DNA from 2 places in the Nodularia harveyana UHCC-0300 genome. Region 2 is predicted to be linked to the other one. Evidence: riboswitches for the same ligand, from Rfam matches in the RefSeq annotation. Region 2 holds a riboswitch; the other holds the start of a gene.
The links. A riboswitch is a leader RNA that binds a small molecule or an ion and turns the genes downstream of it on or off. The one in region 2 is predicted to bind cobalamin.
Positions count from the first base shown of each region.

Region 1: it holds a riboswitch for cobalamin, as region 2 does, so the genes downstream of both, VB620_RS19635 (DUF1636 domain-containing protein) here and cobG (precorrin-3B synthase) in region 2, are expected to answer to the same signal.

Region 1 covers NZ_JAYGHG010000046.1:15,915-21,988, forward strand. Annotated here, with positions in the region: gene VB620_RS19620 (2Fe-2S iron-sulfur cluster-binding protein) at 240-539, shown strand; gene VB620_RS19625 (transporter substrate-binding domain-containing protein) at 698-1,879, opposite strand; gene VB620_RS19630 (class I SAM-dependent methyltransferase) at 1,962-2,822, opposite strand; gene VB620_RS19635 (DUF1636 domain-containing protein) at 2,943-3,350, opposite strand; cobalamin riboswitch at 3,373-3,552, opposite strand; gene VB620_RS19640 (ankyrin repeat domain-containing protein) at 4,242-4,709, shown strand; gene VB620_RS19645 (hypothetical protein) at 5,192-5,566, shown strand; gene VB620_RS19650 (hydrogenase maturation protease) at 5,594-6,055, opposite strand.
Region 2 covers NZ_JAYGHG010000020.1:4,164-10,237, forward strand. Annotated here, with positions in the region: gene VB620_RS12735 (precorrin-8X methylmutase) at 1-123, opposite strand, end outside; gene cobG (precorrin-3B synthase) at 169-1,635, opposite strand; cobalamin riboswitch at 1,685-1,828, opposite strand; gene VB620_RS12745 (hypothetical protein) at 1,971-2,180, opposite strand; gene cbiE (precorrin-6y C5,15-methyltransferase (decarboxylating) subunit CbiE) at 2,398-3,609, shown strand; gene VB620_RS12755 (Uma2 family endonuclease) at 3,667-4,233, opposite strand; gene VB620_RS12760 (sucrose synthase) at 4,431-6,074, shown strand, end outside.

The sequences.
Region 1 (6,074 bases), on a different contig from region 2:
GAAAAACACTGTGTGGAGTTTTTCGAGATTTCTGTTAGTACCAAATAGATTTGACAGTTTCCCATAGACATAACCGCTACTTACTGATCTATGGGTTAGCCAAAAAGTGCCAGTTAGTGCAGCCGGAGGAAACTCATCAATGCATTATCCTCTTCAGTGCTGGTTCTCGGAGTTTTAAGTTAACTCGATTAACTGCGAGATATTCATGTAATTCTATAACTTTTGAGGAGAACCGGAAAATGGCTAGTTACCAAGTTAGATTAATCAGCAAAAAGGAAAACCTCGACACCACAATTGAAGTGGATGAAGACACTAACATTGTGGATGCAGCAGAGGAAAATGATATTGAGTTGCCTTTCTCTTGTCATTCAGGTTCTTGCTCTAGTTGTGTGGGAAAAATAGTTGAGGGTGAAATTGATCAATCTGATCAAGTCTTTTTAGATGACGAGCAAGTGTCTAAAGGATTCGCTCTACTTTGCGTTACTTATCCCCGTTCTAATTGCACAATTAAAACTCACCAAGAAGCATATCTTGTGTAGAGTATTGCTTTGAACGCTACTCTTAGCAATGTTTAGTTACAGCAGTTTTTATCGAGATTTATCTGTTTGATCATCTTTTGATTGACCACTGCTGTGAAGATGAGGGATTCATTTGATCCTTCATCTTTTTTTATGATCAATTAGAACATTGAGAATAGCTAGATTGTCGAACTTTGAGATAATTCTGCTGTCTGACTGAGCCAGCGAGTGGCAATTTCTTCTAAAGAGCCATTTTCCGACATGAGTCGTAATTGAATGTTGAGTTGTTTTCTGAAGGGGCTATCAATGGGTAAAACAAAGCCATAAAGCTCATTTCCTAGAGATAAGTTAGTTATTTTTAGGTTGAGTTTGGGGTTTTGGCTGAGGTAATATTCCATAGCGGGTCGGTCGAATACCACTGCATCTGCTTTTTCTGTAGATAATAGTCCCACTGCTGCGGCTAAGGTGGGTAATTGTTGGACTCGATTACTATAGTTCTGCACTACCTCAACGCTAGATGAACCTGCGACAGTTGCTAATCGGGATGCTTCTAGGTTAGAAGGACTGCTAAATCTTTCCGTAGAATCACCGGATAAGGCGATGGTGATGGCGGAAGCTAGTCCTGCTGTGAGTGAAGAGACTGTGACTAAGGCTAATACCATCCAAGTTCCAGCGATGAATCGACCCATTGGGGTAACAGGTGCGCGATCGCCATAACCGACTGTAGTCAATGTTACTAGGGCGAACCACATTCCGTTACCTACTCCGTGAAGGTATTTTTTCGGAAATTGTTCAGTATTTTGATGGCGTTCGGCTAACCAAATTAAATTTCCGACTACGAATAGAAGGATTACTAATATCCCGATGGAAGTTAACACCGCAGTTTCAAAAAAAGGTTTTACTCGACTCCACACACTGGGATCATCATCTTTGCTTAAAACGGCAATTTCTGTAGAAAAATAAGGTTGGGTAAAGTCAACTTTTTCTAGGCGCTGTGCAGTAATGGTGATGGGGCCAATTAATAAATCTAATTCTCGCTGTTCTACAACTTGCAGAGCATTATCTACCGTCGATTGGGGTATTAATTCATATTCTAGATTTTGAGACTCAGCGACTTTTTCCCATACTTCTACACTAATTCCGGAAATATCGGCATCTTTTTCAACTACGAAGGGAGCAGATCCAACTACTCCAACTCGTAGAGGTGCGGCTGAGGCTAAAGTGGGAGCAGAAATAACTAAAGCTACAGCTACTCCAGTTAAGCAATTATAGTTGGCTGCAAAACCCTGACGGATCTCAAAAATTGATGCAGACACAATGCTATGTAATTGCTGTGAACCTGGAAAGTGGCGGAAATTCATGAGTTATTGACTCCTGATGTACTACTTTTGCGATCGCATTTCCAATAATTAACAATTTTTGGGTCAAATGTGAAGTGTGCAGTTAAATCTTTGTGGATAATTGCCAGAGTTGAATTTGGTAACACAGATGTTTGTCAAAAATTTCCCTAGCAGCTAAACCCTCAGCAATTGGTTTATCTAGCCAACGTTTAACAGCCCAATTTCCTAATGTGTATAAAGGTGGAACGGCGATTTTTACAACATCAGCAATATATTTAAATGTCGTTATTCCAAAAGTCCGAAAATTATTCAGACATAAATCAATTGTTGGTACAACTGATCGGGAAATATCTTCACTTTTAATTAGTTTAAATCCAGCTTTTTCTAAAGCGTTTTTCAGTTCACTAGTCACATGACAGTTAGAAAAAATTCCCTCTTTGTATTCCGCATTCAGCCTCATCATATCGGCTATTAGCAAGTAACTACCATTACTGAGTAACCGGGCTGCACCTTCGGCTAGGTCATCCACAGCAATATATTGACTACTTTCACTGCAAAGAACTAAATCATAGTTATATGTAGCCGAAAAATCTTCAAATCTGGTTAAATAAAAAGGGATTTTACCGTTAGTATTTTGCAGAAATCTTTCTTTTTGCACTGCGTCGGGTGCTAGTCCTTCAACACTCAAACCACGTTCCGCCAGTAATTTTGCATTACCACCAATACCACAGCCGACATCTAAAACGGTTTTGATTTCTTCAGGAATGAAACTAAACAGTTTAGTTGTATAAGCTACTTGGGCAGTACGTAAATGAGTTAAAGTCAATTCTTCCCCAATGCTTGGTATGACTTCCCAATAGCCGTAATGTAGATAGGAGGAACCGGTGAGTCCCATATAGTAATCTATGGCTGCATTTTGGTAACGAGTTGCTTTGGGAATATGAATTGAATTGGGTTTTTGCATTTAGGGTGACGGTTAGGTTTCGCTGAAGTGCGGAAAGTATAATCAGTTATGCGATCGCCCTGTTGATTATCTTCAGATGCGATCGCCCCAATACTTTAAAACTATCGTAATTTTAGCTACTTAATCTTGACTCGATGTAGGCGCGGGTACTGCTGGAATGTTGGCTAAAACCCCGGATTTCAGTGGTTGTGGACGTTCACTCCACGGTAACAAACCTTCTGGGTGTGCATAATATTTACCTGCACACTGGAACACACCTGCAACTTCTGTCGGTGATAAATCAGCCGCAATATCCCCAAAAAGATAAGTAGATTTACCATTCGCAGCGAAAGAAATCACACAAGAGCGATTGCAAGCGCTCATACATTTAACCGGTTGAATCACAAATTCCCTGTTTAATTCCCACTGGGAATAATCCGCTTGTAAATGTTTCAGCAGTTTTTCTCCGCCACTTTCACCTACACGTTTACCATCCTCCCACTTACTCGCACAAGTAGTACAAACAAACATGATATGTTCTGCTGTCATCTATACCTCGTAGATTTTAGCTAAATTTACTTATATATCGGCGGGTATTCTGACTTACGCAATTTTAAATTTGGGGTCTTAAATCTCAAACTAAAAATCTAAAATTAGTTTACAGCTGCGGGACAGTGCTGGATTTACACCAAGCTTTCCCCGTTACCTCTAATAGTTAATTTTTATTAGAACCGAACCTATTAAAATCTAACATATTTTCGTCATTTTTATCACATAGCAAAATCAACCCAATTTCCTCAGTATATTTTTTATTTAGTTACTTATTTATTACTCATCAGTCGTTGTTATCTGAGTAATTATCAATAACTCTTATGGAAATAGGACTTACGCGCATAATCTACCTTTTCTTGGCGGCTTGGCGGTGAGATAAATCAAGATTTTTGGCAATTATTGCGTAAGTCCTGGGAAAAACTAAATGAAATTTCCTATCTATAAAAATGGATCTGTATTTTTAGTGACATTTTGAAATTTTCTTCAGCCAATCCTCCTGAATATATCTGGGGATCTTTATAAATCATTCATAATCTAAACTTATCAGAGTGATAATATATAGATAAGCTAAATTGTTGCTAGTGAACCTAAACCTCAACGACAAGTCATTACAGAATTGTTTCAGAGATTTTCATCAAAATTTTGGTGCAGCTATCGAGAAAAATCTCAAATAGATACAAGCATAAAATCACGGAACTCTGCGTAAATCTTTTCCTAAATAAAGTTAATTAATTTAAGTATGCAATAAATCTCACAAGTCTGGAATTAATCACATTTTAGAGTTTTGCGGACTCTAATTATCTGGAAGACCATAATTTTTCCTGAATATGGTAGGTATAACCTGTCATTTAAATTGACGAGTAAATTTAGGAATATCGAGGATTAGTAATGAATCAGATCAAAAAACAAAAAATCAGTGCAGTTACCAAGCAATGGCTGATAGTAAATGGCTATAATCCTGATCATTTAAATCAACAAGGTATAAATGGTGATACAGCTTTGATAAAAGCTACTAGAGAAGGAGTCTATGCAGTTGTTAAAGAATTAATTGATTTAGGTGCAAATATTAATGCTAAAAACCATGACCGCAATAATGCTTTATGGTTTGCTTGTTTTGGCAATCATTACGATTTAATGAGTTTGCTATTAGCGGCTCAAATCAATATTAATAATCAAAATGATCATGGTGCAACTGTGTTAATGTATGCAGCTTCAGCCGGAAAAACAGGTGTAGCTCAATTACTTTTACAGCATAAACCTAACTTAAATTTAAGAAATATAGATGATCAGAGAGCCATAGATTTTGCTAGCGATATTGAGGTATTAAGGTTACTTAAAAATGCCGAAAGTTCATAATTTAGTAACGGACTTACATGATGCTACTAAGCATTATTACTTATCTGCACAGATGAACTCTAGCATAGCCACAGATCAACTTTGACCAGGATAAAATTTATCCAACTATTGGGAATAGACATTCAATTAGACATTTCCGGAAACAGTTTATTTGTGCAGAAGATTATCTATATATCTGGGGAAAATTGAACCAGGGATAGCAACAGAGTCTTTTGTTGTGCATTAATTAGAGGGGATATTACCTAGACTATATCAAGGTAAGCATCTGCTGAAAGCCAGTAATTTCAATGAATAAACAGTTTACTTATGTGTGAATCAGGCGATCGCTCAAGATTGTGCTGTAAGTTTTTTCTTTCCATCTGACTATATAAGTTATCAAACTGCTATGTAATTATCTGGGAATTAATTCTAGCAATATTAGTGCTTTTAAAAATGTTCTCTACGCAATGGCTATTAGCAAATAATTAGGGTTAAAAACAGAGATGGCTAACAATAAGTTTTCTTTTAATAGTGATGATTCTCACCATAAACAACCGACATCAGCAGATATTATACTGCGACAACAACTAGAATATTCCATTAGCAGGTATTTTTATCAGGGATGCGATCGCACCGTTCAAAATCTGCTATCTAATTGTCGCTGGTATGTCACCACCCGCGCTAACGCCATGACATTAGTAATTGAATGTCCTGATCAAGTTAGTAATTGGCGAGTTTTACAACAAATCGTCCCTATGGGAACATTACTCAACTCCATTATTAGCAGTGCTAAAATTCGTGTTTGTCCCCCGGATAGTCAAGGGATACCTTTTGAAATGAGAGTAGATGAACTTGCAGTTTATCGTGATTGGGCGTAATTTATAATTCGTAATTCGTAATTGAGTTTACTGGCTGATGAGCTTAGTTAATTGTTGAAAAACAGAATCGGCGGCGGATTGTACTACAGGACTTAATTCTAGTCCTAAATCGAGATTTGCAGCTTCAATTAGGTAAACTGTCACTTCTTCGGGAAAGTCCTGACCAAATATTTTCCGTCCGGCGGCTAAAGCATGATCCCAGCGAAAATCATGTAAATTATAACTAGGTTCTGGTAAAGCTGCTAATTCTTTACCTGGAACCTTAAATATAGCACCTGGTTCCGAGCCTGTGGAACTAGCATCAATAATGATTAATTGTTTGCTACCTCTAGCTTTAAACATGACATCCATTCCCCCAGTTCCACAGTCATAAACTCGCAGATGAGGATGGGGATTTGTCAGGAGATATTGTTGTAGACGTTGGGCAATAATTACGCCCACAGCATCATCACTACGGTTAAGGTTCCCGCAACCAATAATAGTTAGCAAGAGTTTTAAAATTAGGTAA
Region 2 (6,074 bases):
ATGAATCAGACGGACAGCCACTTTTGCTACATCTGGCGGTAACACATCTAATTTGGCTTCGGATCTGATGATGGCAAAGGATTTACTGTAAATTTCGTTAGCATCTCGGATGTAGTCAGACATGGCAAAATAGTAATTGGGGATAGGGATGGGGTTTTATAAATAACCTTAAGTCACTGGGGAAAATAACGGCTGCAATTGGGCGATTTCATATCTATTCACAAATTCTCGAAAGGATTCATCAGGATTTCGGCATTGATTTTGATAAACTTGTAACATCTGCCCTAACAATACAGGTAGTTCGGCTACAGTGACATATTGATAGAGTTGACGACCAAATTTTTGTTCGCTGTCACCTTCTCCAACATAAATGTGATAGGCTCCCAAAGTGCCGTTTTCTGATTCTAGGTTGTCCCCCAGTAAGGTAATATCACTATGGTTATGCTGGGCGCAAGATTTTTCGCAGCCGCTAAAGTGAATATGAACTGGGTGATTTAAACTAACATGAGTTTCGAGATATTTTGCTAATGCTTTAGCATCACCTTTAGTATCTGTGGCGGAAGATGCACAACCTTGATTACCAGAACAGGCGACTAAGGCGGTATTGATATTATTTACGGAAATATCTAATTTTAAAACAGCAATTTCACTTTTAACATGAGTTAGCGATCGCTGGGGAATATCTGTCAGAAGTAAATTTTGCCAAGGGGTTAGCCTCAGAGTCCCGCTACCAAATTTTTCGGCTAAATCAGCTAAACCCCTGATTTGCTGACTTTCTAACCTACCTAACGGTAAAACTACACCAATATAAAATAAGCCTTGCTGTCGCTGGGGATGAATCCCTATATGTGAATAGTGGGAATTTAAACTTTTTTCTGGAGAACTGGTTTTGTACAACGGTGGATGAGGTGTGAGTTCAAAACCTAGACGTTGTTCAACTTGTTGGAGGTAAGTTTCACAACCCAAATTATTTAACAACTCTCGTAAACGCAGCTTGCGCCGACTCTGAATATCGGTATGATCAAGATAAACTTCAGCTAAGGCGGCTAAAACTGGTAAACATGACTCTGGTAATAAGACAATTCCCATATCAACGGGTGGTTTTCCCTTAACACCGACGCTGAGATACAAACGAAAGTACACTGTACTGTCAATTAAAATAGCAGCAAACATGATATCGTTAAGGCGATCGCACACAGAAACTTGACCACCACCATCAAAGCCTACACTAAATTTGGCTGATAGTCCTCCGAGGCTGGGATGTGTAGCGATATAATTTTCCCAGTCTTGAATTAAGGGACGGGTATCAATTAATTCCTGGGGATCAATACCAGATGTGGGACTGGTCATGATATTCCGAATGTGGTCAACAGCGAAATTGCGGGAACCAATCCCTATATTTTGCAAATTCTGGAGAACTGGGAGATTTATTCCCGAACGTAGTTCCCGGATTTGGAGGTTGGCGCGATTGGTGACATCCACATAACCACCCCCATAATTTTCTGTTATATCTGCGATCGCACGGCACTGTTTACTATCCAAAATACCACCTGGTATTCTGATGCGAGACAATATCCCATCTTGGGCAGGTGTATCATAAAACAAGCCAGGACATAAGGCAACTCCGGACAGCAAAACATTAACTCCTTCCCTGTGCGACGCAGGTAGTAGATACTAGGTGTGTCTTCAAGACATTGCTAGGGTTGGCATTCTGACTTGGCAAGTGAAAAAGTGAATGTTCTGCTTTCGCTTTACCATTACAGCTGCGGCACAGTCCCGGAATCTCACCGGACTTTCCCAACTCTCAGCCTTAATAATTTAACACGATCCGGTGTTCCTCTCGCTGGATGGGGGATATTTTTAATATTCAGTTAAAGATAGCACTTGGGTATTTCTGGAAAGTTGATTGACAAACCAGTGAGTCACCCGGTGACATTTAGCTGGGCTAATTCGGTAAAATTTCAGTAATTCTATTGCACTAAATCAACTAAGGTGTCTGACTGAAATCGGACTACACAGGAAACTAAGCATCCACGATAATGCTCAGAGGTGAATACCGATAGTGTGATATTGCTAGAACCTGGTTCTAAGATGCGTTTGACTTTGCAAACTTGCATCTTGTTTTTGCAATAGGCAATAATGCGATCGCCTGCTTTGACATCCAACGCTTTAATTTTCAATTAAACTCAACCTAATTATGAATTTTCATTAACTCAAGTAAATATATATTGCTATATTTTACCTGTTTCACAATTGCAATGCTAATTCATTATAGCACACTTGCATTAGAGGTTTGATTCCCCAAAAATCGGCATCCCTAGTTTGCCAGAAAATGCGGATTAACTGTTATTAATCGCAGAACAAGCCACTACATTTAGTTAAATTATCACAGCTTTTATGACACAGAAATGGCTATCAATTGTGGGGATTGGGGAAGATGGGTTAGAGGGTGTAAGTGCGATCGCGCGTTCTCTGATTGATCAAGCTGAAGTAATCATGGGAGGCGATCGCCATTTAGCCATGTTACCCCCAGATCACCCCAGCCAGAAACTAGCCTGGACATCACCCCTTAGCACCTCCATCGCCGAAATTATCGGTCGTCGCGGTCAATCTATCTGTGTCTTAGCTAGTGGCGACCCCTGCTGTTACGGTATTGGTGTCACTATCACCCGACAAATTCCCCCAGCAGAAATTACCATTATCCCTGCACCTTCCACCTTTAGCCTCGCCTGTGCCAAATTGGGATGGTCTTTAACGGAAACGGAAACCTTAAGTTTGTGCGGTCGTCCGGCTTCCCTACTCCAGTCTTATATCTATCCCCAGGCTAAAATCTTGATTTTGAGTGAGGGTAAAGACACACCGGCAATTGTGGCGGAAATATTGACGAATCGGGGTTATGGTGGTAGTAAAATTACAGTTTTAGAACATCTGGGTGGTATTCAGGAAAGAATTGTCGCAGGTATAGCCGCAGATTGGGATGAAACAGAAATTGCACCTCTAAATGCGATCGCCGTTGAATGTATCGCAGATCATGGGATTACACCTTTACCCAGATTACCAGGATTACCAGATCACGCCTATCACCATGATGGACAGTTAACCAAAGCCGAAGTCAGGGCGGTGACTTTAGCCAAATTAGCTCCCACTCCTGGACAATTACTCTGGGATGTCGGCGCGGGTTGTGGTTCCATTTCCATTGAATGGATGCGGACTGATCCTCGATGTCGGGCGATCGCTATTGAACAGAACCCCGCTAGACTAGCTTACATAGCCGACAACGCCGCAGCTTTAGGAACTCCCCACCTCAAAGTTATTAATGGAAAAGCACCATTAATTCTCCCAGATTTACCCACACCCGATGCCATATTTATCGGCGGTGGAGTCACAGCAGCCGGTCTGTTTGATATTTGTTGGAATGCATTACTTCCAGGTGGGCGGTTAGTGGCTAATGTGGTGACTATTGAAGGTGAACAAACATTATTTCAATGGTCTGACCAAGTTGGTGGTAGTTTAACTCGGATTGCTATTCAAAGAGCAGAACCTATTGGTAAATTTTTAGGTTGGCGGGCTATGTCCCCTGTTACTCAATGGGTGGTGGTTAAAAATTGAAATGCAAAGGTGCGCGGAGGTTTTGAAAGGAATAAGAGTTATGAGAATTTGATTTTTTTATGCAAACACTACATCTTCGTACAGTTCTGTCATGGTGGCTTGAAAATCTATGCTATTGAATTGAAATGACTTCTGTTCTGCTGTGTAGGATTGTAAAACCCACAGTCCTTGTTCATTACGACGAAAACATTCGACTCGTTGACGTTTTTGATTAATTAAAACATACTCTTTTAGAGTTTCTAGTAGCTGATAATCGGCGAATTTATCTCCCCGGTCAAAAGCTTCGGTGGAATCAGATAAAACCTCCACAATTAAATTAGGAAATCTTTTATAAGCTGGCGTTTCTTGGTCTCTTTGGTCGCAAGTCACCATAACATCGGGATAGTAGAAACGATTCAGGGATTCAATGCGGGCTTTCATGTCGGCGATGTAAACACGACAACCTGAACCACGTACATGATTGCGGAGGAGCGCAAACAAATTTCCAGCAATAGTCACATGGGAATCTAGCGCCCCAGCCATTGCGTAGATATAACCATCAATATACTCGTGTTTAATGTCACTCTGCTCTTCTAGTTCTAAGTATTCTTCAGGGGTGACGTAAATTTCTGGGGAAGCAACCATATTCAAAACCTCAAGGTATAGACTTTATTGCTGGGGTTTCATCCCCCAGTCAGAAGTTAAAAGCTTTTCTACTATCTAGCATATGCATATACAAATGGAAAATGTACCTCTGAGATTATAGTTGCTGTTTCTGTAGCGACTCGGAGATAGGGAAGCCAAAAATTAGTTTTTAACCTTCTAAGGTTATCAAATTGATCATGCATGAATTATTTGAGACTTACTTAAACAGTGATGAAAAAGTTACCCTGCGTCAGTTTATTTTAGAATTAAGTGCTACGGATCAATGTTACTTTTTAAGAAACGAGATTTTACAGAATTTTGCTCACTTCTGTGATGAATACCAAAAGCCCAGTTACTTCTATCATTCTTCTGCTATCGGTAGACTAATTCATAATACCCATGAAATCATTTTAGAAGGGGACGGTACTTGGTTTGTTGTTCGACCGAGGATTGGGAATCAAGAAGTGTGGCGACTCCAACCGGATTTCTCTGGATTTGAGCCAATGACACCCCAAGCGTGGTTAGATCAAAGCGATCGCCTCGTTAACCGCTATGAACCAAACATTCTGGAAATTGATTTCCAACCCTTTGCAGAAGAATCCACCAGAATCAGTGACCCCAGACATATTGGTCAAGGTCTAGCCTTTCTCAACCGTTATCTGTGCGAACAACTATCTAATGACAGCAGTTATTGGCTAGAAGTGTTATTTCAAGCATTATATCGACTGACTTACGATCAGAAACCTCTACTGATTAGCGATCGCATTCCCAGCAGTCTGCACTTAGTTAAACAAATTCAGGAAGCCCTAGAATTTCTGCATCAGCTACCCCCAGAAGAACCCTATGCTAATTTTCGCCCTCACCTCCAGGAACTCGGTTTAGAACCAGGATGGGGTAATACAGCTGGGCGCATCTCCCAAACCCTAGAACTGTTAAAACAACTCATTTACAGTCCCAAACCAGCCATTTTAGAAGCATTTGTTGCCCGTATTCCCGCCATTTTCCGCGTGGTTCTCGTCTCCATATACGGTTGGGTTGGTCAAGAGGATGTTATGGGTAGAGATGAAACACTCGGTCAAGTCATTTATGTCCTAGAACAAGCCCGCACCTTAGAAAATAAACTCCAAGCAGAAATTAAACTCGCCGGTCTTGACCTTTTAGGGATTCAACCCCATGTAATTATTCTCACCAGACTCATTCCTAACTGTGAAGGTACAGAATGTAATTTACCGCTAGAAAAAGTCCAGGATACTAAAAATGCTTGGATATTACGTGTTCCCTTTAAGGAATTTAATCCTGATATTACTAACAATTGGATTTCTAAATATGAAATTTGGCCTTATTTAGAAACATTTGCCATTGACGCAGAAAAAGAACTATTAACTCAATTTCAAGGTCATCCCAATCTGATTGTCGGGAATTACAGCGATGGTAACTTAGTAGCCTCTCTGCTTTCCCGTAGCATGAAAGTTACCCAGTGTAATATTGCCCATTCTTTAGAAAAACCTAAACATTTATTTAGTAATCTCTATTGGCAAGATTTAGAAGATCATTACCACTTTTCGGCACAATTCACCGCCGACTTAATTAGCATGAATTCTGCTGATTTCATTATCACCTCATCTTACCAAGAAATCTTCGGGACACCAGAAACAATCGGGCAATATGAGTCCTATAAATGTTTTACCATGCCCCAACTTTATCATGTGATTAATGGCATTGATTTATTTAGTCCTAAATTCAACATGGTTCCGCCGGGAGTCAGTGATAAAATATTTTTCCCCTATAGCCAAAAACACAGGCGAGATATTGAATTAACCGCCAAAGTCCATGATTTACTT